Nodosilinea sp. FACHB-141: one gene and its partner. The protein of the gene in region 1 interacts with the protein of each later gene in a pairwise test. Links are inferred from orthologs where the notes say so. Each region holds a gene or a part of one and is shown on either strand. Other genes may lie near its edges.

Region 1 (11,862 bases):
CATCGAGGACGCCTATGGCCCGGTATACCAACACACTTCCTATCTCAGCAACCACCGCTCGGCTGCGCGATGCCATTGTTAGCTCGCTACAGGCATTTGGGCTCAATATGGTCTACGAAACCAGCGACTATCTGATGGCCAAAGAACAGCCCGGACAGGTTTCCCTGGCTCAGCTCACCACCATTGAGGTGCTGATCAGCCCACCTACCGTAGCTGCCGACGCAGCCTCGGTAAATCTGGTTGTCAGCAACCAAGAACTGCCCCTGCGCCACAACAATCACTGTGAGCAGGTGTTCAGCGCCGTCAACCAGGCTATTGTTGCCTTGGTCTAAGACTCAGTCCTTCAAACCCACCAGGCGATGGGCTAGATCTCGGTGTCATCATCTAGACTATCCGACTCCTCATCGCCCTCTTCAACCATGTTGGGGCTAATGAGCGTGATATCAAACTCGTCGGGGGGCAGAGTCGATTGGCTATCGCGCTTAAGCTGGTAGTAAATAGCGCGAGCTTGGGGACCAAACACAATCTCATCTTCGTTTTTGAGGTCGTGGGCCTGGAGCTTGCGCCCATTAATCAGCATTCCATTGGCGCTGGGTTTGCCCTTTAGGTTGCCGTCAACTATGCGGTAGTAAAACGTGTCATCGTCCTTCGGCAGCTGCACCAGGGTGGCGTGATGCCGCGACACAAACTGCGACGACAGGCGAATGTCGCACTTAGGATCTCGCCCGATGGAGTATACCGACCCATCCAAGACAATTTCTCGGCGGCCTTTACTATCTTCAACAATGAGAATATTACTGAGTTTGGTGTGGAGTGGCATGTGCTGTCACTAGCAAAAACGGAGCTCAGAATCGGTTGAGAATGGAACGACGACCTTAATCACCAGGGAAACGTAGAGCATATCGCGTTTAACCCACCCCATCGCCGCGATCGCTCCTGTGAGCCAGTTTAACCACCGCAGATATAGCCCAAACTTAAGCTCACTTACGCCAGCTTACCTTTAGCCAGAAGGGGCATAGCCATGGGGGTGTGCCCAACGGTTGCTCTATATTACCCCCTAGTTGCCTTGCCTGAATGGTAGCAGAATCTTTCTTAGGCGATGAATATGAGCTGCATTCATCAAAAATGTTTGACTTATCGCTTCGATTAACGGAGCCAAGCGGCAGAACCTTAGAGACTGAATGTTAGAAAAAGCCCTAGTCGGCAGAGTCCACCTCAAGTTCTTCCCAGGGGTTAGAGTTAACGTTGCGCAGACGCTTGAGCATCCAGTCAAAGCGAATATTGCCCATAGAGAGCATATCGCCCATCTCGTCGAGCCCGGCATCGTCGGGGTTAGCCACAGGACGCCAGTGTTCGCCCTGCAAATGCTTGACGGTGCTGCGCAGGCGGCTAGAGAGCAAAATGGCCAAAGCTCGATAAAAGCGCGAGGCAAACCACATATCTTGCTGGAGCTTGTGGCGCAGCTGACTACAGGAAATAGCCAGCACAATACCAGGTTCGAGGGCCGTCACCGTCGCAGAAGGTGGTTGACCGTCAACAAACGACATTTCGCCGACCACCTCACCAGTTGCCAGCTGGGCAACGGACTGGTCGCCCATGGCTGCCACCGAAACCTCCAAGCTACCGTTTAGAATGAGGAAAATATCGTCGCAGGCGGCACCCTCACGAATCAACACCTCTCCCGGTTGCAGTTCTCGACGCTGACCAGCATCAATCAGCCAGTCAACGTCTTCGTCTTCTAAAACCCCAAGAATAAATACCACACGCTTCATGGCTGCGGCCCTACATCACAATATCCGAACCGCCCATGGCGGTGATAACGGCACCCAATTGGCTTGCACTTTTAGAGACAGAGGCTAGCCAAGGGCATTGCCGTATTGCTACCTGATGTCAACCCGTGCCAGTTTTTAACATAACCTACGATGGGATGTGAGGAACATTTCTCTAGTATCGGCGTTCTGCAACAGGTTTCACCACCGGCCGAAGGAGTGAGACCCTGTCCCTCAAGCTGCCGGATATCGCCTGTTTTCTACCCTAATTTCCCATGACTACTGTTATATCAGAGACGGTTACGACAGCCTCCGATCGCGCCGACGACGTGGCTGTACGAGCCTATTTTTTGGGCCAAAGTATTGATTTAGGTGCTCTAGCCAAACCTAGCGGTCCAGCACTGGTGCCTTCTTCGCCGCTGATGGTGCCCGTTGGAGAAGGTGGGCAGGGGGTGCTGTTTAGCTACGGTGCCGTGGTGCTGTTTGGCCTTTCTGCCGATGCAGAACAGGCTTTTATTACCAACCTCAGGCCTCACATTGCCAACCCCATCGACCACCCTGAAACCGAAGCTGCCACTATTCGCTTGGCCCCTAACAGCAGCGGCAAAGTGCAGAATGGACTGATTTTTTTGTCGTCCCTTGATGGGTTGCGCCTGCACTTGGTGGCCGATGTGATGGCTAAAAGCGTGGTGCTAGCCTACTACGAGATCGGTGCGGCGGCTGTGTTTGACCGCATTGAGCCCTACGCCGTGGAGCTGCAACATCAGCACCGCCCGAGTGTTCAGGGTGACCAGTTGCTCAAGCAGATTGGCCAAACGCTGATGATTCAACACAAAATTGTGGGTCGAGTCGAAATCATCGATAAGCCTGAGCTGCTGTGGGAATACCCCGAGCTCGACTCCCTCTACCACCGCCTAGAAGACGAATACGAAATTCGCGATCGCCACTCGGCCCTAGAGCGCAAGCTCGACCTGGTCAGCCGCACCACCGAAACCGTGCTCGACTTGCAGCGGCACCAGACCGGCCTACGGCTGGAGTGGTATGTGGTGCTGCTGATTGTGGTAGAAGTGCTGCTGTCGCTCTATGAACTATTTGTCCGCCCCCACTGAGGTACCCGATGGGACAGTCTATTGTCGTGAATCAAGCCGAGTTTGAGCAAGCGGTGCTGCAACCCTCGTTTGAGCAGCCGGTGCTGGTCGATTTTTTTGCCACTTGGTGTGGCCCCTGCCAGTTGCTCAAACCCATGCTCGAAAAGCTGGCCCAGGAGTATGACTTCACCCTGGCCAAGGTCGATATTGACGCCAACCCTGAGCTGGCTAAAGCCTTTAAGGTTGAAGGGGTGCCCGATGTGCGCATTGTCAGCCAGGGGCAAGTGCAGGAGGGGTTTGTGGGGGTGCTGCCTGAGCCACAGCTGCGGGAGTTGTTGGCCGGTCTAGGTCTGCAATCCTCTTTGGAGCAAGATCTGGCGGCCTTTGAAGCTGCTCAAGCCAGCGGCGACAAAACAGAGATTTATCCAGCCCTGGCCACGCTGCTGACCCGCTACCCCAACAACGGTCAGATTTTGCTCAAGGCGGCCCAAGTATATCTGGTGCAGGGGGATGATGCCCTAGCCAGCCAGTATTTGGATTTGATTGACCCGAGCGATCGCGCCACCGCTGACCAAGCCGATGGCATTCGGAGTCTGCTCACCCTGCGCCAATCCTTAACCGACCTGGGAGACTCTGATCTAGATGTCGCCTATGGGGCTGCTGGCCAGGCAGCGTTAAAGGGCGATTTTGCCGCTGCCCTGGAGGGCTTTTTGGGGGTGGTGGAGCGCGATCGCAGCTACCGCAGTGACGCCGGTCGCAAGGCTATGCTCACCGTCTTCAAGCTGCTGGGTGACAGCAACCCGCTCACCCTCACCTACCGCAAGCGCCTGATGCAAGCCCTTTACTGAACCAACCCTTTACTTAGGAAAGTTTGAAGAATATGAGGCCAAAAGCGTTTGGTTAAAGCCACGACAGTTATTGTAGAGACAGTTCCTTAAGCTGATTTTTTAGCACTTTGGCCAACGCTACCTAATCGGTAAACCCTATGTCTCTCCTGGCACGCTGGCTTCAGTTTTTGCGCTTTCTCGAAGGGCTGTTGGAGTTTTTAGACTTTCTCACTACCCCCCTGGGATTGGTAGCTAGCGTTGGGCTAGGCCTCTACAGCTTGCTGGTGTTCTTCGGCACCGATGCCTCAGCCGCCGCTACCCTAGCCGGGTCAGTTGCCTTGGGCCTTAGCTGCCTAATCACCCGCCCCGACTTCTAACCCCTGCGTTCTTGCTTCTCTCTCCTAAGAAAACGGCTGGTCTGTGGGCTTGCCTAAGCGACAAGCAATGCCGCTCTACCGCTCCCACTCGCCTTGGGAATATGCCCACGGCTCCCTTACTCCTTATCGAGCATGCCACGCTACGCTCTCTACAGGTCTCGAACTCAAGGCATACCCACCTCCTCTTCCCCACCTCCCTTATCTTCCCCACCCCTCTTATCTCCCCACTTCCATGCTCCCCGCCGCCGAGGCCGAAGCCAAAATTCTCGATCTAGTGCCGCTCCCAACCGAGGTAGAGCAAGTTTCCTTAGATGCCTGCCTGGGTCGTGTTTTAGCCAAAGCTATCCCTAGCCCGCTCGATTTTCCCCATTGGGATAATTCAGCGATGGATGGCTATGCCGTGCGCTATGAGGATGTGCAGGGAGCCAGTGCTGAGCAACCCAAGGTGCTGACGCTGACAGAGACGATTCCAGCAGGGCGATCGCCTCAGCTCCCCATCGGCTCAGGTCAGGCCGCGCGCATTCTCACGGGCTCCATGCTGCCCGATGGAGCTGACACCATCGTGATTCAAGAGGTCACCCAGCGCCAGGGCGATAGTGTTTTGGTGCTAGAAACCCCAGAGCCGCAGCAGTTTGTGCGCCACCGAGGCAGCTTTTGCCGGGCGGGCGAGGCGCTCATGGCCCCAGGCCTCTCCATTGGCGGGCCAGAGCTGGCGGTGCTGGCCTCGGCCCAGTGTCTTCAGGTGCCGGTGTTTCCTCAGCCTCGGGTAGCAATTCTCTCCACAGGCGATGAGCTGGTCATGCCCGATGCGCCGCTTCAGCCGGGGCAAATTGTGGACTCTAACCAGTACGCGCTGGCGGCGTTGGTGCGGCAGGCAGGCGCGATTCCGCTGAGCCTGGGCATTGTGCCCGACCAGCCCCAAGCGTTGAGAACTGCCATTCAGTCAGCGCTGGCCCAGGCAGATATGATTGTGTCATCTGGTGGCGTTTCCGTCGGTGACTACGACTATGTAGATGAGATTCTGGCGGAGTTGGGAGCGACGCTGCATATTCGCTCGGTGGCAGTAAAGCCCGGTAAACCACTCACGGTGGCTACATTCCCAGCGGAGGGGGGGAATGCGCCGCTGTACTTTGGCTTGCCGGGAAACCCAGTGTCGGCCCTGGTGACCTTTTGGCGATTTGTGGCCCCAGCATTGCGGAAGCGATCGGGCCTGGCTACGGGCTGGGGGCCGACATTTGTGCCCGCCACAACTCGCGATGCGCTTAAGGCTGGTGGCCAGCGAGAAACTTATCTGTGGGGCAAGCTTGAAACGACTGCCCAGGGCTATGAGTTTTCGTTGGCGGGCGGTGGCCACAACTCTGGCAACTTAATCAACCTGGCGGGAACGAACGCGCTGGCAGTGGTGCCAGTGGGGACGAAGCTAATCTCTGCTGAAGCAACGGTGCCGGTGATGGTGGTGGGTTCATAGCAGATCAGTACCCTCAACTCCGATCAGGAGCCGACACCCGCAGGCTTTTTCTGGCCAATCATCGCACAGGCATACTCCATTGCCGCAGAATTTAAAGGGTCGGGGTCAACGGGCATCCAGCGATCGCTGCCCACAGGGCCATCGAACTCGACATCGCGAAAGCGGCGGCGATCGCAGTCATATTCAGTTAAATAGTCAGTGCGCTGGGGCTGTCCAGAGCGGCGGTCGATGTAGTAGCTGCCCACTCGCACATGTCCCCAGTCCAGAGGCTTTATAGAATCGATGTCGACAAACTGCTGCTGGCCTTGGGCAGTTTCAGCTACTGGGTACCAAGTAGTCGCTAGGGCGCTGTCAGGGCAAATAGCCCAGTTGAGAGAGCAACCTAGAACAAGCGCGATCAGTCTGACCATCCACGGCGCTAGCCGCCAAGGCCAAGGAACAAGCTGAAAAAATTGGGGGCGTTGTTTCACAGTGGACGATCCGGGAGTGTTGTGGGCTCAAGCTTAGGCAGAAATGCGGCAAACGGCAGACTACGCAGCGTTTCGATCCCATTTTCGATCAGGCCACATAAATGAGTTTAGGCGTGAGCTTCCTTAACTAGTCAATTGCTCTCCCGCTATTCAGTGCTGCACCCTAGTGGTTAGGTTGTGATCAAAGGGTGGGGAAAAACAGCGATCGGTAAGCCCCGATCAGCACTTCACCCCAGAACACCGTGATCACGGCCCCGATCGCTAAAAATGGGCCAAAGGGCATCGGCTGACGGCGGCTGATGAGTTTGAGGGCGATCGCACCTCCCCCCACCGCCGCCCCTACTACACAGGCCAAAAATCCGCTGAGCAACACTCCCTGCCAGCCTAGCCACGCCCCTAGCATAGCTGCCAGTTTGGCATCGCCGCCCCCCATGGCCGTTTGGCCTAACGCTGCTGAGGCAAACAGGGTGATCAGGTCAAACAGCCAAATGCCCAAGACCGCCCCTAGGATTCCTCCCAAGAGGCTTTGCATAGGGCTAGGCCACGATTCACCCTGTAATAGCGGCAGGGTAAACTTCACCGCCAGCCCCAATCCCAATCCCGACTGGGTGAGCACATTTGGCAGCATTAGGGTGTCGATGTCAATAAACGCCAGCGCCACTAGCCAGCTCAGGAATAGCCAATAGCCCACCGTGAGCCAGGTGGGGCCGAACAGCCAGAACGTCGCCAAAAACAGCGTCCCTGTAAACGCCTCAATCAGCGGGTAGCGAGGAGAAATAGACGTACGGCAGTAGCGACAGCGCCCTTTGAGCCAGAGCCAGCCCAGCACCGGCACGTTGTCGTAGGGTTTGAGCTGAGTATGACACTTAGGACAGCGAGACGGCGGGTGCAGCAGCGATAACCCCGCTGGTACCCGGTAAATCACCACATTGAGAAAGCTGCCCACGGCGGCACCAAACAGAAAAACCAGGGCAGAGGTGATGAGGGCATCCATAGTGGGGGCGACAAAAGAATGTTAAAGCAGCAGGGGAAGGAGAAAGGCTTTGGGAGGTGGGGAGTTGAGTAGGGGGTTAAATGGGTAAGGGGCTACGGGACCCACAGATGGTTGTCCCAATTTATGGGTAAAACGGATAGGTTCAGAATGCCCAGGATGAGGCAGATGGATAGCTGGCTGGGCGATCGGCTTATGGCAAGGCTTTGCCAACGTGCCTAAAATCAAGGGCAACCCATCTTTCCTAATCTTATGTCTCCCGACGCCACGCCCTTTTCCTCAGAAACCCAGGCCATCCACAGCGGCAGAAACATTGACCCTGCCACCGGAGCCCTAACAGCACCGATTCATCTTTCCACCACTTTTGAGCGGGATGGCGATGGCAGCTATCCCAAAGGCTATGTCTACGGTCGCAGCGGCAACCCCAACCGCGACGCCCTCGAAACAGCCTTAACCACCCTGGAAAAAGGGTCAGAAACCGCCACCTTTGCTTCTGGGTCAACCGCTACCTTTAGCCTGCTGCAAGCCCTCGGCCCAGCCGACCATGTGATAGCACCCCAAAGCGTCTACTTTGGCGTGCAGCAAATGCTAAGCCACATTTTTGCCCCGTGGGGCTTGAGGTACACCTTGGTGGATACAACAGACTTAGCGGCAGTAGCCGAAGCCCTGCGCCCCAACACCCGTTTGGTGCTGATCGAAACCCCATCTAATCCTCAGTTGGCCGTTACTGACATTCAAGCGATTGCCGACCTAGCGCACCAGGCTGACGCCTACCTGGCCTGCGACAACACCATTGCCTCCCCAGTACTGCAAACTCCGCTTACGCTGGGGGCCGACTTTGTGATTCACGCTACTACTAAGTATCTGGCGGGCCATGGGGATGTGATTGGCGGCGCGGTGGTCACCCGCGAATCCAATCCATTGTTTGCGCAGTTGCGGCTGGTGCAAACCATCGGCGGCGTGGTGCCGTCTCCCTTCGACTGCTGGCTGACGCTGCGCGGTCTGCAAACCTTGCCCCTTCGAGTACGCGCCCAGTCCCAGGCAGCCCAAAGCATGGCCACCTGGCTATCCCAACATCCCGCCATTGAGCAGGTACTTTACCCCGGATTACCCGAGCATCCCGGCCACGAGGTCGCGCAGAAACAAATGCAGGGCTATGGTGGCCTACTCTCATTCTTAGTAAAAGGCGATCAGGACAGAGCTATGGAAGTCGCCGCCAAAACCAACCTGATCGCTCGTGCCACTAGCTTTGGCAGCCCCCACAGTGCGATCGAACACCGCGCCTCAATTGAGCAAGGCACTCAAACCGCGCCTAACCTGCTGCGACTCTCCGTTGGTCTAGAGCACGTAGACGATCTAATCGCCGATTTGGAGCAAGCCCTAAGCCGATAATTCAATCCTGTTGATTTCCCCAATTTCTCTAGAAAAACGGCGCTGCCCCTAATCCATTGCCCAATCCCTTCATTTTCTTGCTCTCTCCATTCCCTCAGCTTCTCGCTTTCCTGCCGTAGGAGAAGGTCTTCGCCGATCCTCAGCCTTTGGTTGCAAACCCGGAGCTTGGGAGCCCTGGGAAGTATAGGCTTTTAAGCTTCGCAACGTTACGAAGGTAGCGGTGATCTGTTGTGCCCATTTTGGAGCCCAGTCTGCGAGATTTCGCAGACTGGGGCGATCGCCGTGGTTTAGCACTGCTCGCCGTGGCTTGACGCGGCCTTTTCTGCCCGCTGCTAACCACCTCCAACAGCAACACCCTGCCTCTATAAGCTGGGATTAACGCATAATCAAAATTAAGGCAAGAACTTGTTGCAATATCGTTATATTACTGTTACATTAGTTTACATGAAGAAACATTCAGCACCCCAGGAGGGCCTCGCAATGTTCACCACTACCCAACTCGACAACGGCATTCTCAATAACTACGCCGTAGAGCCCGAAGTGTATTTCGCGTCCTACCCTTCGCCTGAGCAGCAAAAGGGCTACGCGCTGCAAGCCGCGATCGCCACTCTGTTCGTAGCTGGTCTAATGCTGGTCACCTTGGCAGTCAGCTAGTTTCGCAGGAAGTTTCTAAGAGTCTTTGGAGGAGAAGCGCTATGTTTGCACCGATGGTTCTGCTAGTTCGCAACATCATGGGAACCCCGAAATTTAACAAGCTGCGGGGACAGGCGATTGCCCTTCACTCCAAGACCATTACAAACTTCTGCAACCGCTTTGGCATCGATAGCAAAGAGCGCCAAGCTCTAATTCGCAAAGCTAAAGCTAATGGCCAACGGCTCGGTTTTCTGGCCTAGGTGATGTTAATTTAGTTAATAAATTTGCTGATATAAAAACCCCCTAGCTATGGTTAAGGGGGTTTTTGCTGTTTGAGCGCTAGACGGTTTTGAGACAAGAATCTAATTTGAGTGCGATTGCCAGGTGCCCTATGCGCTAAATAACTTACCTTATAAGGGCCGTCTGCGGTTCATAACGTTGACATACCCGCCGCCACTACACCCAGTGAAGATGGGGTCTGACTAGTCGAAGGTCTGCCCATGGGGCTATCACAATCCCCTAGCGCTGATGATTAGCCGACACTAATTATCGTTGATTTAGCTCAACTACAGACGTTTATGAGCCTACACATTTAACTGTATGTTCAATGTTTTAACTGTGCCATCAGAGCTGGCGCTGAGAATAGCATCGTTAGATAAAGAAATTAATTTAGAGCCGTCTGCTGCATGGGCTGTTGTACTGTTTAATTCAGCTCCAGAATCAACATCCCAAATAATGAGTTGACCAGTTTTGTCTATGCCGCATAGAACTTGTCCACCGTGGCAAAATACCAAAGCATTGATCGTCTGCTGGAGTGATTGAAATATAATCTGAGGCTCTCGGTTAGGATACTTCCATAGGCAGACTTCACCAGATAGGCTGCTAGACGCAAAAAGCTGCTTTGCAGATGAGAAAGCTAAGGCTTTCACAGGTTCACCATGCCCCCTTAGATTCATTACGTTGCCGTCTCTAGAAACATAGCAGAAACCAACTGTGCCATTTTCAGCGCCAAATACTGCTCCATCACCTGTCGAATTTAGGAGTATTGAAGAAACCGCTACTTTTTGACGAACTATCTGCTTGATTTTCTTATTCCTTTGGAAGTCCCACGTTTGAATGAATCCAGCAGCATCAGCAGCAATGAAAAATTTGCGCGAATAACAGAGATCAAATGCTGTAACTCCGCGATCGCAGATCAGCATCGACTTGGCCAGAGAACCGTTGTTGAGGCTCCAGAGGTTTACAGCCCCATCAAGGCTGCTACTAAAAAGAAACTGATTATCATTGCTAAATATCAGGTTTGTAATCTCCGTCCTATGACCTTTCAAGCAGAAAAAGTGCTTTCTCGCTTTGTAACTCCAAAGGTCAATATCGCCGTTATTCTTACCCAGAGCGAGAAAGCTATGGTTTGGACTAATAGCTACTGCACAAATCGGCTCTGAGATCTTCGCAAAGACAGACTCATGCTGAATCGTAGCTGAATAGCTAGGCTTCTTAACTTCAGGAGGTTTTTGTTGAGTTCTGGGATTTCCTCCGCTGGCATAGCTATTAGTCTTAGAAGGCGAATATTTTATGCCAAACATTCCAGCAACTTCGGGACAAAGGTTAGTAACCACAAAACCCAGCTCTTTGGCTCGTCTTAAATCACTTGCACTTCTATGCTCAAAACCGATTTCTGAGAAGACCAAGCCCCTAAAGTAGTACGCCTCAGAAAATTTAGGGTCAAGCTTAACTGCATTGCCCAATTCCTCAGCAGCTTCTGTGTACTGTTCTTTCTTCGCAAAAAACTTTGCTTTATCGAAAGACTCTTGGGGAGTTACCTTTCGAGTTTTTACAGTTGTGCTGGTCTGTACATAGCTTGCCTGCCCCGTCAAGCCTACATGATGGGTTTGTAGGATTTCATAGGCAACATTAATAGCTTTAATTTTTTCCTCAGCAATTCTGGCATTGGCAGGGTCATTCGCAAATTTATCGGGATGCCACTGCTTTGCAAGCCGCTTATAGGCTTGCTTCAGGTCTTGCTTTGAGGCGCCTGGTTTAAGAGCAAATAGCTGGTAGTAAGTGTCAAGATCTGACATGGTGCGACAAAAGCAGTCTCTTCCGACTAAAGCAGAGGAAGATGTAACGCCTCAGAATTCCCTACAGATAGAAAAACTCTCACAAACAAAGCGCCCCAGTGCATTGCACCGGGGCGCTTTAACTTACCTAACTAGCTCAACCTAGCCGAAGCGGCTTGAAGTCGAAGCGATTAGGAAGGCCGCGTAGGTGAGGATGTAACCCACCGTGAAGTGAGCTAGACCCACAACCCGACCCTGGATGATCGACATGGCAACGGGCTTGTCCTTCCAGCGAACCAGGTTCGCTAGGGGAGTGCGCTCGTGGGCCCAGACAAGAGTTTCAATCAGCTCTTGCCAGTAGCCCCGCCAGGAGATCAAGAACATGAAGCCGGTGGCCCAAACCAGGTGCCCAAAGAGGAACATCCAGGCCCAGACGGCTAGGTTATTCATGCCATAGGGGTTGTAACCGTTGATTAGCTGAGAGCTGTTGAGCCACAGGTAGTCGCGCAGCCAGCCCATCAGGTAGTTAGACGACTCATTAAACTGAGCCACGTTACCCGACCAGATAGCAAGATGCTTCCAGTGCCAGTAGAAGGTCACCCAACCAAGGGTGTTCAGCATCCAGAACATCGCCAGGTAGAACGAATCCCACGCGGAGATGTCGCAGGTGCCGCCACGGCCAGGGCCGTCGCAGGGGAAGCTGTAGCCGAAGTCTTTTTTGTCGGGCATCAGCTTCGAACCGCGGGCATCCAGCGCACCCTTGACCAAGATCAGGGTGGTGGTGTGCAGG
Region 2 (15,607 bases), on another replicon or contig:
GTGGTTCATCATCGATTCCACGTTCTGGAACCACTCCAGCTTGGGAGCGCGCTTGTGGTAGTGGAACCAGCCGGCGAACAGCATCAAAGCCGCCATCACCAGCGCCCCAATGGCGGTGCAGTAGAGCTGGAAGCCGTTGGTGAAGCCCGCAGCACGCCAGTACTGAAATAGACCAGATGTAATTTGAATACCGTGGAAACCACCGCCCACGTCGCCATTGAGGATCTCTTGGCCAAAGATGGGCCAAACGACCTGGGCGCTGGGCTTAATGCCCGTGGGGTTGGTCATCCAGGCTTCGTAGTTTGAAAACTTAGCGCCATGGAAGTACATGCCGCTGAGCCAGATAAAGACGACGGCTAGGTGACCGAAGTGCGCACTAAAGATTTTGCGCGAAATGTCTTCTAGGTCACTGGTATGACTATCAAAATCGTGAGCGTCGGCGTGAAGGTTCCAAATCCAAGTGGTGGTTTTGGGTCCCTTAGCTAAGGTCCGATCAAAGTGACCCGGCTTACCCCACTTCTCGAAGGAAGTAGGTACTGGATCCTTATCTACGATGACCTTGGCTTTCGCCTCCCGCTCCCGCGGGGTAGTTGTCATGGAGACTCTCCTCTCTCTAGACAAAAGCAAATGGAGAATCAATCGCTTTAGGTCGAACTATACCCAAGTGAGCCATGGCCCAAAGGCACAATCGATACTTAGGCGGTGATTGCTCTTGAGCATTATAGTCTCGCGATTTGACGCTTTTTGACTGAGGTTTACAATAATTCAACCTGCGAAAGCCCTTGATTCATGAGGCTTCCAGAATTGCTCTGATCACAAAATTGATCACTAGATCAGGGTTCTATTAACAAAACTCAATAAATACACGGATCGATACCTCCAAATTGGCGATCGCACCCTCTTTCTATTAACTAATGTTAATTATTGATACTCAACCCTTGATCTTTAGCAGGTTGTAGAGACTCTAGAATTTCCGAAATCCTGAGTACTGGCGATGTAGCTGGTGGTATGACCACTCAGGAGGCATCCCTATGACCAGCAGTATTTATTTCGGCAACAATAATGTTAAGCGCAGCGTTACATTTGACGCCTCAGCCTGTTACGAAGGCCGCGGCTCGGGTCGGTAGGGAATGAAGACGGCGGAGAATGAGGTTGAGATCGACCTCTATGTATATAGAGCGTGAGAAATAGGTGAGTAATGCTCCGTACGACTAAGCCTGAAGTGGCGATCGCCATCCTGTACCAAGGCGATCGCTTCCTCCTCCAGCTGCGCGACGATATCCCCACCATTGCCTGGCCGGGCCATTGGGCATTCTTTGGGGGTCACCTTGAACCCGGCGAAGACCCCGACGCGGCGGTGTACCGAGAATTAGAGGAAGAAATTGGCTATATTGCGCCTCAGCTATCGCTGTTTGAGCGCGTGGAGGATGAAACCGTGGTACGCCACGTCTACCACGGGCCGCTGGTGGTGCCGGTGGAGCAGCTGGTGCTGACCGAGGGCTTGGACTTGGGGCTGTGGAGTGTTGATGATATTCATCAGGGCCAGCGGTTCTCATCTCGCGCCCGTGAAGAGCGCCCGTTGGGGCCACCGCACCGGCAAATTTTGCTGTCTTTTCTAGAGCACCGTAGGATAGAACAGGCTATTTAACATAGTGTGTTCCTGCCGCCCATGGCTGACTCGTCTGAACAGCTGGAGCTTTTCTCGCCTGAGACGGCGGTGCTGCCCGACTACCGCATTCGGGAGAGCGATCGCGCCCGCCATGTTTCCATCAAAGTGCATCTCAACGGCCAGATCGAGGTCGTGGTACCCCAGGGGTTCGACCAGCACCAGGTGCCTGAGCTGCTGTATCGGCGACGCGACTGGCTATGGCGGTCGCGCCAGCGTCTTGCCCACCAGACGGCTGGGCTGACTGACAACCATTTTGAGGAGAAACCGGGGCAGATCGAGGTGCGATCGCGCCATCAAACCTGGCAGGTTAACTATCAACCCGCCACCACCCGCACCCTAGCGATGACCCAAAGCGGCCCCCAAACCCTGCTACTGCGTGGCCCCATTGACAACAGTGCCGCGTGCGGCGACCTGCTGCGCCAGTGGCTGAGCCGCAAGGCCCGCGCTGAGTTTGCCCCCTGGCTGCGGGAGCTGAGTTTTGTGATCAACCTGCCCTTTAGCCGCATCTCGATACGCGGACAAAAGACTCGCTGGGCCAGTTGCTCTAGCAACAAAAACATCAGCCTTAACTACAAGCTGCTGTTTTTGCCCCCGGAGTTGGTGCACTACGTCTTCGTTCATGAGCTGTGCCACACCGTGCATATGAATCATTCCGCCGCTTTTTGGCAGCTGGTGGAGGAAAAGCAACCAGGGCATCAGCGGTTTCGGGACGAGATTCGCGATGGGTGGCAGTACGTTCCCCGCTGGGTCGAAGACTAAAAGATTTTTGTGATCAAAGCTGATCTTCAAGCACCGGGTTGTGTGACAGATATCTGATAAAAGCCAAGTCTGCCGCCGGGGCCATTTCGCTGGCCCCAGACCCCCATCGAGAATGGCGTTCCGCCGCCCTTCACCCCACGGAAAGGACTAGCTGATCATCGGTTTAAACCTATGTTCTGCAAATGTGCCTGTGGGCGGCACAACCCCTAGATCTCAGACTGTGTTCTAGGCTATCGGCACATACGCAATCAAAAGTTCGATCACTCAACTCAAAATCCAATACTCAAAACTAAACCTCTCCTACTCTCCCACCCATCCACCCTCCTACCCATCCACTCACTCCCCATGCCCCTTCACCCCCTTCAAACTCCCCACAGTGGCTACCACTGGGATGGTAAAGACAACCGATTCTTCGAAGGTTGGTATTTTCGGCTTACGCTGCCGGAGGCTCGCCACACCTTTGCTTTCATGTACTCCATTGAAGGCCATATCGGCGGACAGCCTCACAGCGGCGGTACGGCCCAAATTCTAGGTCCGGATGACAGCTACTTTTGGCGCACTTTTCCCGATGTGGGGCAATTTTGGGCTTGGGAAGAGGGTCTGGGGCTAGGCCACTGGCGGGGAAAAACCAAAACTCAGCCTCGCCTGCTGTCATCGTCAGAATTTAAGGATCAAATATCGGAAGGCTATCAGGTGACGGCAACCTGGCATCAGGGTTGTTTGAATGATCCTGTTCTAGGACCCGTGGCTTGGCAGTATTACACCGAGCCAGTCTATGGCTGGGGTAGCACTGGCCAACCTCAGCAATCCACCGCGGGTCTGCTCTCTAGCCTGCCAATCTTTGAGCCGGGCTGGCAAATTCTCATGGCCCACGGCCACGCCACGGGGTGGATTGAGTGGCAGGGGCAGCGGTATGAGTTCGCCAATGCCCCTACCTATAGCGAGAAAAATTGGGGGCGATCGTTTCCGCAAAAGTGGTTTTGGCTCAACTGCAACGCCTTTGATGGTGTGCCTGACCTCGCCCTCACCGCTGGGGGCGGTCGCCGCCAGGTGCTGACTTGGATGGAGTCGGTAGCGATGGTGGGGATTCACCACGGCGGCAAATTTTACGAGTTTGTGCCCTGGAATGCTCGTGTCACTTGGCACATAACCCCCTGGGGCTACTGGCACATGCAGTGCGAGCGTCCTGACTATGTGGTTGAAGTTATTGGCACTACCGATCTCCCTGGGATTCCACTGCGGGCACCAACCCACAACGGTATGGCCTTCTGCTGTCGCGACACGGCCCTGGGCGACCTCAGCCTCAAGCTCTGGCAGCGGCGGGGCAGCGAGTTGGATCTAGTAATCGCCGCCACCAGCACCCAAGCCGGGCTAGAAACCGGTGGCGGCCCCTGGGATGGGCCCTGGGTCAAGGAGTAATGGTGCTGGAATATAGCTCCCGACAAAGATTTAGAGTCAGAAGCATTTCTAGCTACCAGGGCAATACCTCTCCATTCGAGTGCCAGAAGGTGCCGGAATTCTCCAGGGTTAGCTCGTCGATGCGGGCCAGCAGTCCTTTGACCGACTCTTCTGGGGTGATGCCGCTATTGGTAAACCCCGTCATGCGGGTCTGCACCAGTCCTGGGTGCAAAATTGCCACGGCGATGCCCTTAGGCTTGAGGTCGTGGGCCAACGACTTGCCCGCCATCGATAGTGCCACCTTCGACATGCGATAGCCATAAGAGCCGCCGGAGGTATTGTCGGCGATCGACCCCATGCGGCTGGTCATGATTGCCACCTTTGCCCCGTGGCCCAAATAGGGCAGCAGCGCCGACGTCAGCCGCAGTGGGGCGATCGCATTCACCTCAAACTGCCGCCGAATGCTGTCAAAATCCAGATTGTCTAGGGTGACGCGCTCTGCCATGCCAGCATTGTTGATCAGCACATCGATCGCGGTGCCGTTGAGCCGCTGGGTCAGGTCAGCGACGGCAGCTTCATCGGTGAGGTCGATGCCCGTTTCTAGCTGCACCCCCAGGGTGGTTAGCTCGTCGGAGGGCTGACGGCATACGGCAATGACGCGATCGCCCCGCTGCTGAAGCTGCCGACAATATTCGTAGCCAATGCCGCGGTTTGCGCCGGTAATCACATAGGTAGCCATAGAGTTAATTCTGAGGGGGTTCAACGTTGGCGGGCTAAAACGGCCAAGGATGCATCAGCTAAATCAAAAACGTATCACAGAGCCCTAGAAAAACCGTTGCTGAGCGTTTCTTGGGTGGACGGTAGGTTGAGCAGTGCCGGTCGCCAACACAGATAGATCAATGGGCCAAACAAGGGCACCAGGGCGATCGCCCAAACCCTCTCGGTTCGGTAGACCCCTCGCCGCTGCATATCGTCGTCAATCAGCGACGTCAGCGGAAAGATCAGCCCCATCAGGCAAAAGTCTAAGGAAATTAGATGAACAAAGGCGTAGCTGCGAAACTGCGTCACATAGTCGTTCCAGTCGCCGACCGTAACCGCAATGGTGAACAGCATTAGGGTGGTGAGCAGCAGTGCAACCCCGGTAGAGCGTCGGTCTAGCAGGTCGAGCCAAAAATCTTTTTTACCAGAGAAGGCTGAGTTGCGCTGTCGCACTAGCAAGTAAGGGATCAAACCAATTACTCCAACTAAGTTTGACACCACAAAAAACGGCCAAGATGGAAAGGGCTGCGTCTGGCCATCAGCAAACATTAGGCAGGCATAGATCATCGGCCAAACTCCCATCATCCAAAAGATGACCATGAGATAGGCGTTAACCTCGCCCCACTGCAATGTCACCAGGTTATGAGCAAATGACCAAGTGAACGGTTGATCGAGCGGGGCCAGCCAAAGGATATAGCCTAAAAAACCAATCCAAATCGTCGCTAGCAGCAATCGCCTTACCATACGCCCTTCTCGCCAAATTAGAGCCAGATTTTGATCGTGGAATAGGCCAAGCACCTTGTGCTCTCTCCAGATAAAGGAATTGAGGTAAGGCAAAAGAACGAAAACAGAAGAGCGGACAGTAAAAAACCTCCCCGACAGGCTTGAATCTTGGCGCTTTAAGCTGTCTCAACCCAGATCTCGCCGGCTATGGGACAAGCCCCAGCAGTGGTAGCCGATAGACGGGACTGACTAGTCCACGACTTGCTCCCTGACTTCACGGAGGGTAACTGCATTGACAGGGGCTCAGAAACCCCCATACTGAATGTCATTGGCTGTACGGCTGCCCTTTTACTGCGTCGAAACTGTGATGATGGCCCCTAGCGATACCCACGTTTATCCGGTGGTGTGGCAAGACGATCACTTGGTGTTGATCGACCAGCGGCAGCTGCCGGAGCGCTACAACATTGTGTCAATTCGCCGCTGCGACGACGTAGTGCGATCGCTCCGTTCTGGCATTGTCCAGGGCGGTTCGGCCATGGGGTTAGCGGCCGCCTACGGCCTTTACCTAGGGGCGACCGAGATTCACACCGACGACCCGATCGCCTTTTGGGAACGCTTGGAGGCGATCGGCGACCAGTTTAAGCAGACCCGGCCAGACAAGGCCCACCTGCAGTGGGCGGTAGACAGAATGCTGGCGGTGGCCCACCACTCCAGCGACGCCATTGAGGTGGTCAGGGGTCAGCTCTTGGCCGAGGCCCAGGCGATGCAGGCAGAGGATTTTAGCCTGTGTCACGCCATCGGCGACTACGGCATTGCGGTGTTGCCCCAGAGCCCGGATAAGCTAACTCTGTTGACCCACTGTAACCATGGAGCGCTGGCGACTTCGGGCTATGGCACGTCGCTGGGCATTATGCGATCGCTGTGGCAAGCAGGCCGCCTAGAGCGCATTTACGCTGCCGAAACCCGCCCCACCTTTCAAGGCTCGCGCCTCACCGCCTGGGAATGTGTGCAGGAAGGCATTCCGGTAACTGTAGTAACTGACAGCATGGCGGCCCACTGCATGCAGCGGGGGCTGATCCACGGGGTGCTGGCCGGCGCCGATCGCATTGCCGCCAACGGCGACACCCTCAGCAAAATTGGCACCTATAGCCTAGCCCTGGTGGCCAAGGCCCACAACATTCCGTTTGTGGTGGCAGCCTCGGCATCGACCATTGATCTCATGATCGCCAGTGGGGAAGGGATGGCGATCGCAGAACACCCCCCTGAGGAGATTTACGAACTGGGCGATCGCGTCACATCTCCCAACGGCGCAGAATTTTACAACCCCGCCTCAGACGTTACTCCAGCTGGTTTAATTACCGCGATCGTGACCGAAAAAGGAGCCTTTGCGTCTCATCAACTGGAGAGAGTCAGCCAGCTTTAGTACCATCTAGATAACTAACTTTTCTTCTCGATTAAAAGCCAGATATCGAATCACCATTATGATTAAGGGCATTATTTGCCCCCGCCCTGTTTTCGTCATTCCTAACCATGCCCATCCCGCGCCCCTCAGCCAATGTGTCTCGGTATTTGCTGACGGTTGTTGCCATTACTGCGGCTGTCTTGGCAGCACGGTTTTTTATTACTTGGGCAGCGGAGGCATTTTTGCACCCCATTCCCATTTTGGGTGGTTGGCTCAAAAGCCTTGAGATTGTCGAGCTGAGCGTCATTATATTATTTGCTTTTTTGGGTTTTGGGCTGGGGGCAGCCTCGCGTCACCTGGCCGCCAAAACCTCTGTGGTGATTAAGTCTATTGCCCTGGTTATAGTGCTGCCGCTGGTGTTTTTTAGCAGCTACTGGCTACGGCATCACCTATGGCTCAGTCAGCTTACCGCCGAGTCAGGCCTGTCTCGCCAAGAAATTACGGCGCTGGCCAACCAAGCGCTCTCCAGCGAAGGCGGCAGCCAGGGCTTTTGGGGCTATTACACCACAACGACCCGGATGCCCATTCTGCCTGCCACCGTGGCTGAGCTCAAGCGCATGGTTGAAGACCAAAAGTGGTTTCGCTCCGAGCTCACCCGCTTCAGCGGCATTGAGCCAGGCGTGTTCTCCATGATTTTTGACGGGGCTGGCTGGGGTATTCGTCTGTTTTATATGGTTTTAGCCTTTCTCACCGGCATCATCTACTTCTTTAAGGGGCTGGTTTGGGCCGATGCCGCCCGGCTGCGCAAGGTTGCCCAGGGTGCCATAGCCCAGAACAAAGCATGACGGTGCTGACGGTGCGGGTGAAACCCAACGCCAAGCAGCAAAAAGCCGTCCATCTCGACGATGGCAGCTGGCTACTCCACCTCAAAGCCCCACCCCAGGATGGTAGGGCCAACCAAGAGCTAATTGTCCTGCTGGCCCAAGGCTTGGATATTCCCAAAACTCAGGTACACATTAGGTCGGGACACACGGCCCGCATTAAGCGAGTCGAAATTGATGCGTAGGGCCTCGATGACATGACCTTCCTGGCTACCGTGATTTTGGCGGGGGGCCGCAGCTCGCGGATGGGGCGCGACAAAGGCCTGATTCCAATTGGTGAAGAAACGCTGATTCAGCGCACCTGCCGGATTGCGCTGCAGTGTACCGATCGCGTGTCTGTCGTTACTCCCTGGCCCGATCGCTATCGCCCTACCTTGCCCAATGCGATCGGTTTTATCGTAGAAACTCCTAGTCCAGGCCAAGCCGGCACGTTTCAGGGGCCGCTGATGGCGCTCATAACAGCCCTAAACGTTCTAAAAACCCAACCAGAGCCACCCAAATGGGTGCTGGTCTTGGCCTGCGATATGCCCAACCTATCGGCAGCAGTACTGACGGCTTGGCGCAATCAATTGGCCAAACTGGAACTACAATACCTGGCCTATCTGCCCAAACGTCAGCACCGCTGGGAACCGCTGTGTGGGTTTTACCGGGTCGCCGCGCTGGATGCCTTAGAGCAGTATGCGGCGACCGGCGAGCGATCGCTGCAAGCCTGGCTCGATCAGCAGGCGATCGCCCCCATCCCCGACATTGATGAAGCTATGTTCGTCAACGTCAACACGCCCAGCGAGCTGGCCGAGTGGCAAAAAACCAAGGATTCCTAGCGCTGTCCCACGGTGGTTACTCTCCTGGTGGAGACGAATTGTCAGAGCTTTCCGTCTCAGCTTCAGTTGGGGTATCGGCCTCGTCAGGCGACTCGGCTTGGGGCCAGGGAATGCGGCGCTCGGCGGCTAGCAGTCGGGCCATCTCCCGCGCCCCGTAGCGGTTGACATGGCTGGGGTCAGCAAATAGGTGAGACTGCCAGCGCCACTCCTCTAACCGATCCACCAAAGTAAAGGCACCTCGGTTAGCCCAGGTCTGCAAAAACCGTTGAAACTGGCGCTCGTAAGGCGTACGTGCCTCGTCTAGGTAGTCGTTGCTGAGGGGCAAGTTCACAAACACCAATGGAATGCCTTGACTCTCCAAAAATTGGGTCATCGCTGCCAAAGATAATGTCTGCACCCCCTCCAAGCGAAAGGCACGGTAGGCATCGTCGTACTGGCCGCGCACCCGAGGAAAGCGACGGTAATACACCGCTGGGTTGAACTGATCGTTAACAGCTAAAAAACCTTGAGAATTAATTGCGGTCAGCGGTACCGTTCCATAGCTGGCGACGGCTGTTTCAGATGAAGTTTCTGAAGCGTTGTCGGGGGTTTTAGTAGATTCTTCAGCGGCTTCCTCAGACTCTTCAGCGGGCTCAGTCCCATCTTCAAAGATTGGTTCAGACACTTCAGCTTCAGAATCCTCGTTGTCTTCAGAGGACGCGCCAGCTTCAGCGGACGCCTCGGTGAGATCCTCGGGGGCAGAGGCAGAAGGGGTTTGGGCTTGCAGAGTCAGCTTCGCGCCCTCCTGCACGGCGGCATAGCCTGGAGACGCCAAAATTTCGGCAAAGGTGCGGTCAAGCCGGCCGCTGTTGAAAGCGCGGGAGCCCTCAGCCCAGACAATTAGCCGAGGGTGCAGGTCGGTGGCCAACAGCTGCCGGGTGACAAAGCTCACCACCTGGGCTGTGGCGCCGTTAACGCTAAAGTTGTAAACCCTTAAGCCAGGGTAGCCCTCCACCGCCAGCGCCTGTTGCAATACCTGGGGGTCAATGCCTTGCAGCGATCGCGAACTGCCTACAATCAGCACATCTGGCGGTCCCTGCGCCGCAACGTAGGCCCGGTAAAGGCTGGCTTGCTCATCGAGCACATCGCTGCCTAAGGCCGGAAAGGCGCGGGGCAGCCCCTGCTGATCGGCTTTTTGGTAAGCCAGCAGCAAGTTTTGTTGATATTCGCGGGCCTTGCGCTGGCTAAAGACATGGCGGGGGTCATCGGCAGGGATGGTTTGCAGCAGGGTCAGCGATCGCCCCCAGGCCCCGGCCACCTGCTGCCATTGGGCAGCGGTCGCAGCGGTTGCCGCTAGCTGGCTGGCTCGGTTGGCTTCACCAATGGCCCCATGCCAGGGGTCAGCGGGCACCGCTGCCGCCGCTTCGCCGTTGCCAGCCTTGGGCATGCCTTGAGGGCCAGGAGGGCCAATGCAGCAGGAGAGCAGCGTGCCCAACGACAGCGATATCACTAACCCAGCGCGAGAAGTGAAGAGTTTAGTCATGGCTGTTCGAGGGCGTGGTGACGAATGGTAGTTCCTAGAAATAGTGCTGTGCCCCAGCCCCTCATCCCAGTGTAGAAAATTGTGTCGCTGAGCAGACAGCATTCCCATTGGATCTTCACCTCCATACCCTTGCCCAAAACGGATAGTGAGAGCAGGTTTCATGCTCCTTCTGAGTTTAGCTATCTGTGTCGGTCGCCAGCGATCGCATTCTCAAACCCCGCATTCAAAATCCAGGTGGCTTTCAGGCGCAACGACAATTGCCTCACGAGCACCACATACCGAGTTCATTCTGCTACCGGCAGGCCGCTAGCTCTGGCGCAAAGGCCAACCAGAGACAGATTTTCATTTTTTGAACACTCTGTAATAGTGTCTTTGTCTCCAGCACTATTTGCGAGGTCACTGGTGGTACCCCTAAAAGACTACAACCCAGGTCAGCGTACGCCCTACGTCACCTACGGGCTGATTGCGCTCAACATAGCCATTTTTGTCTATGAGCTCAGCTTGCCCGCCTACGGATTAACCGATTTTTTCCACAGCTGGGCCTTAGTGCCCGACGAACTTTCCACTAGCTTCACTACGGGAGTCTCAGCCCCCAACGCTGAAGAATGGGTGACCATATTCACCAGCCAGTTTCTCCACGGTGGCTTTTTGCATGTGGCCGGCAACATGCTCTACCTGTGGATCTTTGGCAATAACGTCGAAGACCAAATGGGGCACGGGCGGTTTTTGGTGTTTTACCTGCTGTGCGGCGTGCTGGCTAACCTAGCTCAGTGGTTCTTTGCCATGGGTTCAGAGATTCCGTCTTTGGGGGCCAGCGGCGCGATCGCGGGCGTCATGGGGGCCTACATCTTCCGTTTCCCAGAGGTGCGCATTCTCACCCTGGTACCCCTAGGGCCTTTTCCTCTACCGCTGAGAATTCCGGCGTTATTTTATCTGGGCATTTGGTTTGTGCAGCAGGCATTCTACGGCTTCGCCAGCCTTGGGGCTCCGGCCATGATCGGTATGGAAAGCGGCGGTATTGCCTATTGGGCCCACGCCGGCGGCTTTGCCATTGGGGCGCTGGTGGGCCCCGTATTTGGTCTGTTTAGCCAGCCTAGTCTAGAGGTTGGCGCTGAGACACCAAGCGCCGAGTAGTTGCTTAGCGGAGGTAGAAAAGCATCAGTTGGGCAAGCCCCGTGAACTTGGCAAAGTCGGCCTTCTCACCCTTTGGCCCAAGGCTCCAACACAGGAAGAGTGCCCTGCCGAGCAACTGCCCCTAAAGCTTCTGCCAAAGCCGAAGGCCACTAAAGACCACAGCAATAATTTTGGCTGATTGATTCCTTCAGCCGGGTTAGTCTGCCTGTGGGCATTTAGATATGCAGACAAGCAAAGTGGATTAAAGCGCTTTGCAGATTTCAAGTTGCCGACAGCTTTTGTAGCCAAGGTCGGCATCTATTGCTGCGCTTGCCACGAGGACAAGAAGTTGTTACATTAGTTTACAAATGTGTAGCAATTAGCAACGTGTTGAGGTCATCCGAAAGCGGGTGAGCGATCATCTGCCCGAACGGCAGAACCGGCTGGAGTAGTGTCGATGGGTAGTAACAGTCCTATGGATTCTCAATCCATCCCCGTAACCATGGACCAAGTATTAGACCTGTATGCCGCTGGTCGCCGCGATTTTAGCCACCTCGATTTCCACGAAGCATGGATGCCTGGACTAGAGTTGCCCGGTATCAATTTGGGCCAGGCCAATCTGGCATCGATCAATCTACACCGGGCCATGCTGGCCGGGGCTAAACTGGGCGGCTGCAATCTGTGGCGCGCCAATTTAGAAAATGCCGATCTCGAAGGTGCCGACCTGGCTCGTGCGGTTTTGATTCGAGCTGAACTCAGCCGGGTCAACCTAACGGGGGCTAACCTGCGCTGTAGCGACTTACGCCTGGCCACCCTGCACTACAGCACTCTCATTGGCGCTGACCTGCGCAACGCCAACCTCAGCTACGCCGATTTGCGCGGTGCCGACCTCACAGACGCCGATCTGCGCGGTGCCGACCTCACTGGCGCCAACCTGCGGAATACAACTCTAGGGCTTGCCCAGCTTGAGGGCACTCGCCTCGATCGCGCCTGGCTAGACGAAGCCGAACCACCTCACCCCGAGCTGTCCTCCAAGGTTTAGGCCTCTCCCTCGGCTCTGTCAGTCAAAGCCTGCCGCAGCTGCCCCTGGTGCTGAGCTAAGCGCTCAGCCGCCGCCTGGGCATCGAGGTTGCCTAGGTGCATCATCAGAGCCAGTTTGACCTGCTGGTGGCTGCGATCGAGTAGGCCAGCGGCGGCCTCACGGTCGAGATCGGTCAGATCACAGAGAATGCGCAGGGCGCGATCGCGCAGTTTGGTATTAGTCACCGCCACATCGACCATGCGGTTGCCGTAAACCTTGCCCAGGCGCACCATCACCCCCGTCGAGAGAATGTTGAGGGCCATTTTGGTGGCTGTGCCCGCCTTGAGCCGGGTCGAGCCTGCCAGCAGCTCTGGGCCAACCAGCAGACGAATGTCAATGTCGGCTTCGGTGGGCACCTGGTCAGCGGGCACGCAGGCCATAAACACGGTGGTGGCACCGCGTTGATTCGCAGCGGCGATCGCCCCCTGGACGTAGGGCGTCGTGCCCCCAGCGGTGATGCCCACCACCACATCGTGGGACTGCACGTCGCGCTCGGCGATCGCCGCTGCCCCGTCTTCAGCAATATCCTCCAGCCCCTCCGAGCTTTTCACTAGCGCCCCAGATCCTCCGGCGATAATGCCTTGCACTAGCTCAGGCGGGGTGCAAAAGGTGGGCGGGCACTCTGCCGCATCGAGCACCCCCAGACGACCGCTGGTGCCTGCGCCCACATAAAACAGCCGCCCCCCCTGGCGCAGCGCCTCGCTAGCGGCATCGATCGCTGCTGCCAGCGCTTCCCTAGCCCCAGCAATCGCCGCTAGGGTACGTTGGTCTTCACCGTTAAACAAATCAACGAGTTCCAGCGCGCTGAGCCGATCGAGCTGGGCACTGCGGGGGTTGGCTTGCTCAGTCAGCAGGTGGCCGCGATCGGCGGGGTCGGCAGGGTTAGCAAGGGAAGAATTAGCGGTCACAGGCAGCATCCAGAAGGCATATACAATGCCGCTAATGTAAGGGATGGCGGGTCTAGCGCACAAACCGAATGGCGATCGCATATCGGACGGGCTTGCCCTCAGCGGCCTGAGTCGTTGCCACAATGCAGCTGACGATTTCGATCAGGGCCAGGGGCACTACCAGCAAAAAGCCTACCAAAACAAACATCAGCGCAATGGTCACGATCCAAGCAATGAGCATCGTTAGCTGAAAGTTCAGAGCCGCTTTGGCTTGACTCTGAACGAAGGCAGCATTGGGATTTGCCCCAGATCCCGCGCCTTTAGCTAACAGCAGCGCTAGGGGTGCCACTAACCGCCAGGGCAGCAAAAACGAACTTCCCCAAAACAGCGGCCATCCCCCTAGCCACTGGCCACCAACCGCCAGATAGCTCACCAGCGGCACCAAGTGAGTCAGCGCGACTAGGGTCGCGTTTGGCATCCCCTCCCTGTCCTTGTCTGAAGCGGAATGCGCTGGCGGCGTGCTGACGACCGGCGGGGGATCCGACTCCTCAGTCGAAAAATCCTGTAGCAGTGCTGTTGACTCAGCGTTCTCCGCGGCAGCAGGCGGACTTGCACTGATAGCATCCTCAGCCGCTCCAGCCGCCTGAGCATCCGCTGGGTTGAACGCACCCGTGAGACTGAAGCATTCTTGCCAGTCGGCGGTGTCAGCACCGGTTTGTCGCCCGCTGACCCACACGCCATCTATGGGGCAAGTTAACCCCAGGCGCATCAGCCCACGGCGAATATGGGGCACCACCAGGTTTTGAGGGATAGCCGTCTCAGCTTCTAAATCGAGGTGGAGCATGGTGCCCCGCCACTGGCCACGAGCGACCACACCGGCGGACAAAGAAGGAGTCAGTAACTGGGCGATCGCGTGGGCATCGCCCTGGCGGGCTCGGGCAATCAGGGTTGAGGTAGGCGTTGACATTGCTCGTGACCCTAGAGCAGTTTCTCAAGCTGCTGGCGCATGCGGTCTAGCTCGGCTTGAGAAAGGCCGCCATCGTCGGTGGGCGGAGCACTGTCGGCCAGCGGAGCAACGGCATCGGGATCGTCGGGGTCCCAGGTAATTTCCTCGAGGGTTTGATCGGGGGGTACCGCCAGGGTGCCCTCAGGTACCAGGCGATAGCCGTACTCAGCAGATTCGCAAAATTCTTCAATTTCAGCCTGGTCGAACCCCTCCACGGTGGCCTCTGGAAAGTCTTGAGCCTCCAGCATCAGGGCATAGCGGATGGCGTCGTCCTCATGCTCAAACATCAAGATTATGTTCTGCCCGTTAATGGTTTCGGCATGAATACCCTCGTTGTCGGTGCGGGCATTAAACAACAGCACGTACACCACCATGGCCCTATCTCGCTAACAGCATTACTTATTTACTGTACCGGGCCGCTGCCCCGCGAACAAAGCTGCCTCAGTGGTCGTCTATGGCTTGAAGATCCCAGTTAGGTGACTGAAGCTGGGCGATTCAGGTTTCTTCGCGATCGAGCCCAGTAGTTTCACTACAGATAGCACCGACCATTAAGTTCATCGGAAGTGGTAGGCAGAAAGCGGGGAGTTCATTACTATTGGTGGGTGTTCTGCGGTGGCGTAAACGGGTATGACCCCTTCTCAAGAACCAGAGCCTTCTCGAGAACCAGAAACTTCTCAAGAACCGGAGACCTTTCAAGAGCCGGAGGCGGGCGGCAGCGGCCGTTGGCTTACAGCGGGCCTGTTGCTGGGCGCGCTGCTGGTGTTGGGAGGTGCAGCGGCGCTCGGGGGCTGGTTGTGGAGCCGAAATAATCTCGTGCCCTTACTGGCCAGAGAGCTATCGGAGGCCCTTGAACGCCCAGTGGAACTGGGACCGGTGGAACGGGTAGGTCTATCGGGGGTGCGGCTGGGGCCATCTAAAATTCCACCAACACCAACGGATCCCGATAGTCTGTCACTGGCAGCGGTAGAGGTGCAGTTTAAGCTGTGGGATTTGTGGCGGCGAGAACTGCCCCTCACGGTGACCCTAGAGCAGGGAGAGCTTTACCTGGAGCAGAATGCCGAACGCGAGTGGTTTGACCTAGACCTAGAGCTATCTGAACGCGATCCGGAGCGCGATCCCTTCATCAACGTGAATCTCGATCGGCTCTACGTCAAAGATTCTCAGTTGACCATGGTGCCCTACGTCCAGGGGGATGTTGAGCCGGTGCGGGTGGCGATCGAAAACTTGCAGGGCCAGCTCGACTTCAACGAAACTTTCATTGAGGTACCCGAGGCTCCTGATTCACCGATCGAAACTCGGCAGCTTGACTTAAAACTTAGCGGTGAATCCATCCAGGGGGGCAACCTGGATCTCACCGGGTCGGTGCTACTGCCACCGCCTAAAGAGACCCCCAGCGAAACCGCCGATTCTCCGGTCGACCCAACCGAGGCGCCTGGCCCTGGCCTACGGGCCAATATTAGTTTGCGCACCCAGAAGGCTCGGACCACCGACATCATGCCCCTGGTTGACTCCTTTCTGGAGGAGCCCCTACCGGTGCAGTTTCCCGCTGGCGTAATCAGTGGGCAGGCCGATATTGAAAGCGGTCG

The links.
Region 2: the proteins of glp (region 1) and H6F59_RS07655 interact in binary tests that used the Escherichia coli proteins (3 or more experiments, as listed by UniProt). The link is inferred for Nodosilinea sp. FACHB-141 from one-to-one orthologs.

What each region holds. Positions count from the first base shown.
Region 1 is NZ_JACJPP010000013.1:504,665-516,526, forward strand. Bases 3,443-6,411 are described here. They hold glp (gephyrin-like molybdotransferase Glp), read left to right. Parts: upstream 3,443-4,293; coding sequence 4,294-5,529; downstream 5,530-6,411. Other genes in these bases: H6F59_RS16140 (tetratricopeptide repeat protein), read left to right, coding at 3,443-3,705; H6F59_RS16145 (hypothetical protein), read left to right, coding at 3,843-4,061; H6F59_RS16155 (hypothetical protein), read right to left, coding at 5,553-5,939; H6F59_RS16160 (A24 family peptidase), read right to left, coding at 6,181-6,411. In the rest of the region: H6F59_RS16120 (hypothetical protein), read left to right, coding at 15-332; H6F59_RS16125 (FHA domain-containing protein), read right to left, coding at 365-820; H6F59_RS16130 (cyclic nucleotide-binding domain-containing protein), read right to left, coding at 1,197-1,772; H6F59_RS16135 (RMD1 family protein), read left to right, coding at 2,045-2,878; more of H6F59_RS16140, read left to right, coding at 2,887-3,442; more of H6F59_RS16160, read right to left, coding at 6,412-6,993; H6F59_RS16165 (PLP-dependent aspartate aminotransferase family protein), read left to right, coding at 7,243-8,382; photosystem II assembly protein Psb34, read left to right, coding at 8,863-9,036; H6F59_RS16175 (electron transporter), read left to right, coding at 9,078-9,275; H6F59_RS16180 (DnaJ domain-containing protein), read right to left, coding at 9,600-11,093; photosystem I core protein PsaB, read right to left, coding at 11,235-11,862. UniProt on the Escherichia coli protein: Catalyzes the insertion of molybdate into adenylated molybdopterin with the concomitant release of AMP.
Region 2 is NZ_JACJPP010000007.1:935,571-951,177, reverse strand. What follows is about bases 6,808-9,600. They hold H6F59_RS07655 (molybdenum cofactor guanylyltransferase), read left to right. Parts: upstream 6,808-7,788; coding sequence 7,789-8,412; downstream 8,413-9,600. Other genes in these bases: H6F59_RS07650 (hypothetical protein), read right to left, coding at 8,429-9,600; H6F59_RS07660 (DUF167 domain-containing protein), read left to right, coding at 7,552-7,776; H6F59_RS07665 (hypothetical protein), read left to right, coding at 6,839-7,555. In the rest of the region: H6F59_RS07695 (NUDIX domain-containing protein), read left to right, coding at 1,199-1,648; H6F59_RS07690 (M48 family metallopeptidase), read left to right, coding at 1,670-2,428; H6F59_RS07685 (tocopherol cyclase family protein), read left to right, coding at 2,774-3,847; H6F59_RS07680 (SDR family oxidoreductase), read right to left, coding at 3,900-4,565; H6F59_RS07675 (DUF2834 domain-containing protein), read right to left, coding at 4,640-5,329; mtnA (S-methyl-5-thioribose-1-phosphate isomerase), read left to right, coding at 5,679-6,731; more of H6F59_RS07650, read right to left, coding at 9,601-9,934; H6F59_RS07645 (rhomboid family intramembrane serine protease), read left to right, coding at 10,337-11,068; H6F59_RS07640 (pentapeptide repeat-containing protein), read left to right, coding at 11,523-12,089; murQ (N-acetylmuramic acid 6-phosphate etherase), read right to left, coding at 12,086-13,036; H6F59_RS07630 (DUF4870 domain-containing protein), read right to left, coding at 13,089-13,982; H6F59_RS07625 (DUF3110 domain-containing protein), read right to left, coding at 13,994-14,395; H6F59_RS07620 (translocation/assembly module TamB domain-containing protein), read left to right, coding at 14,649-15,607. UniProt on the Escherichia coli protein: Transfers a GMP moiety from GTP to Mo-molybdopterin (Mo-MPT) cofactor (Moco or molybdenum cofactor) to form Mo-molybdopterin guanine dinucleotide (Mo-MGD) cofactor.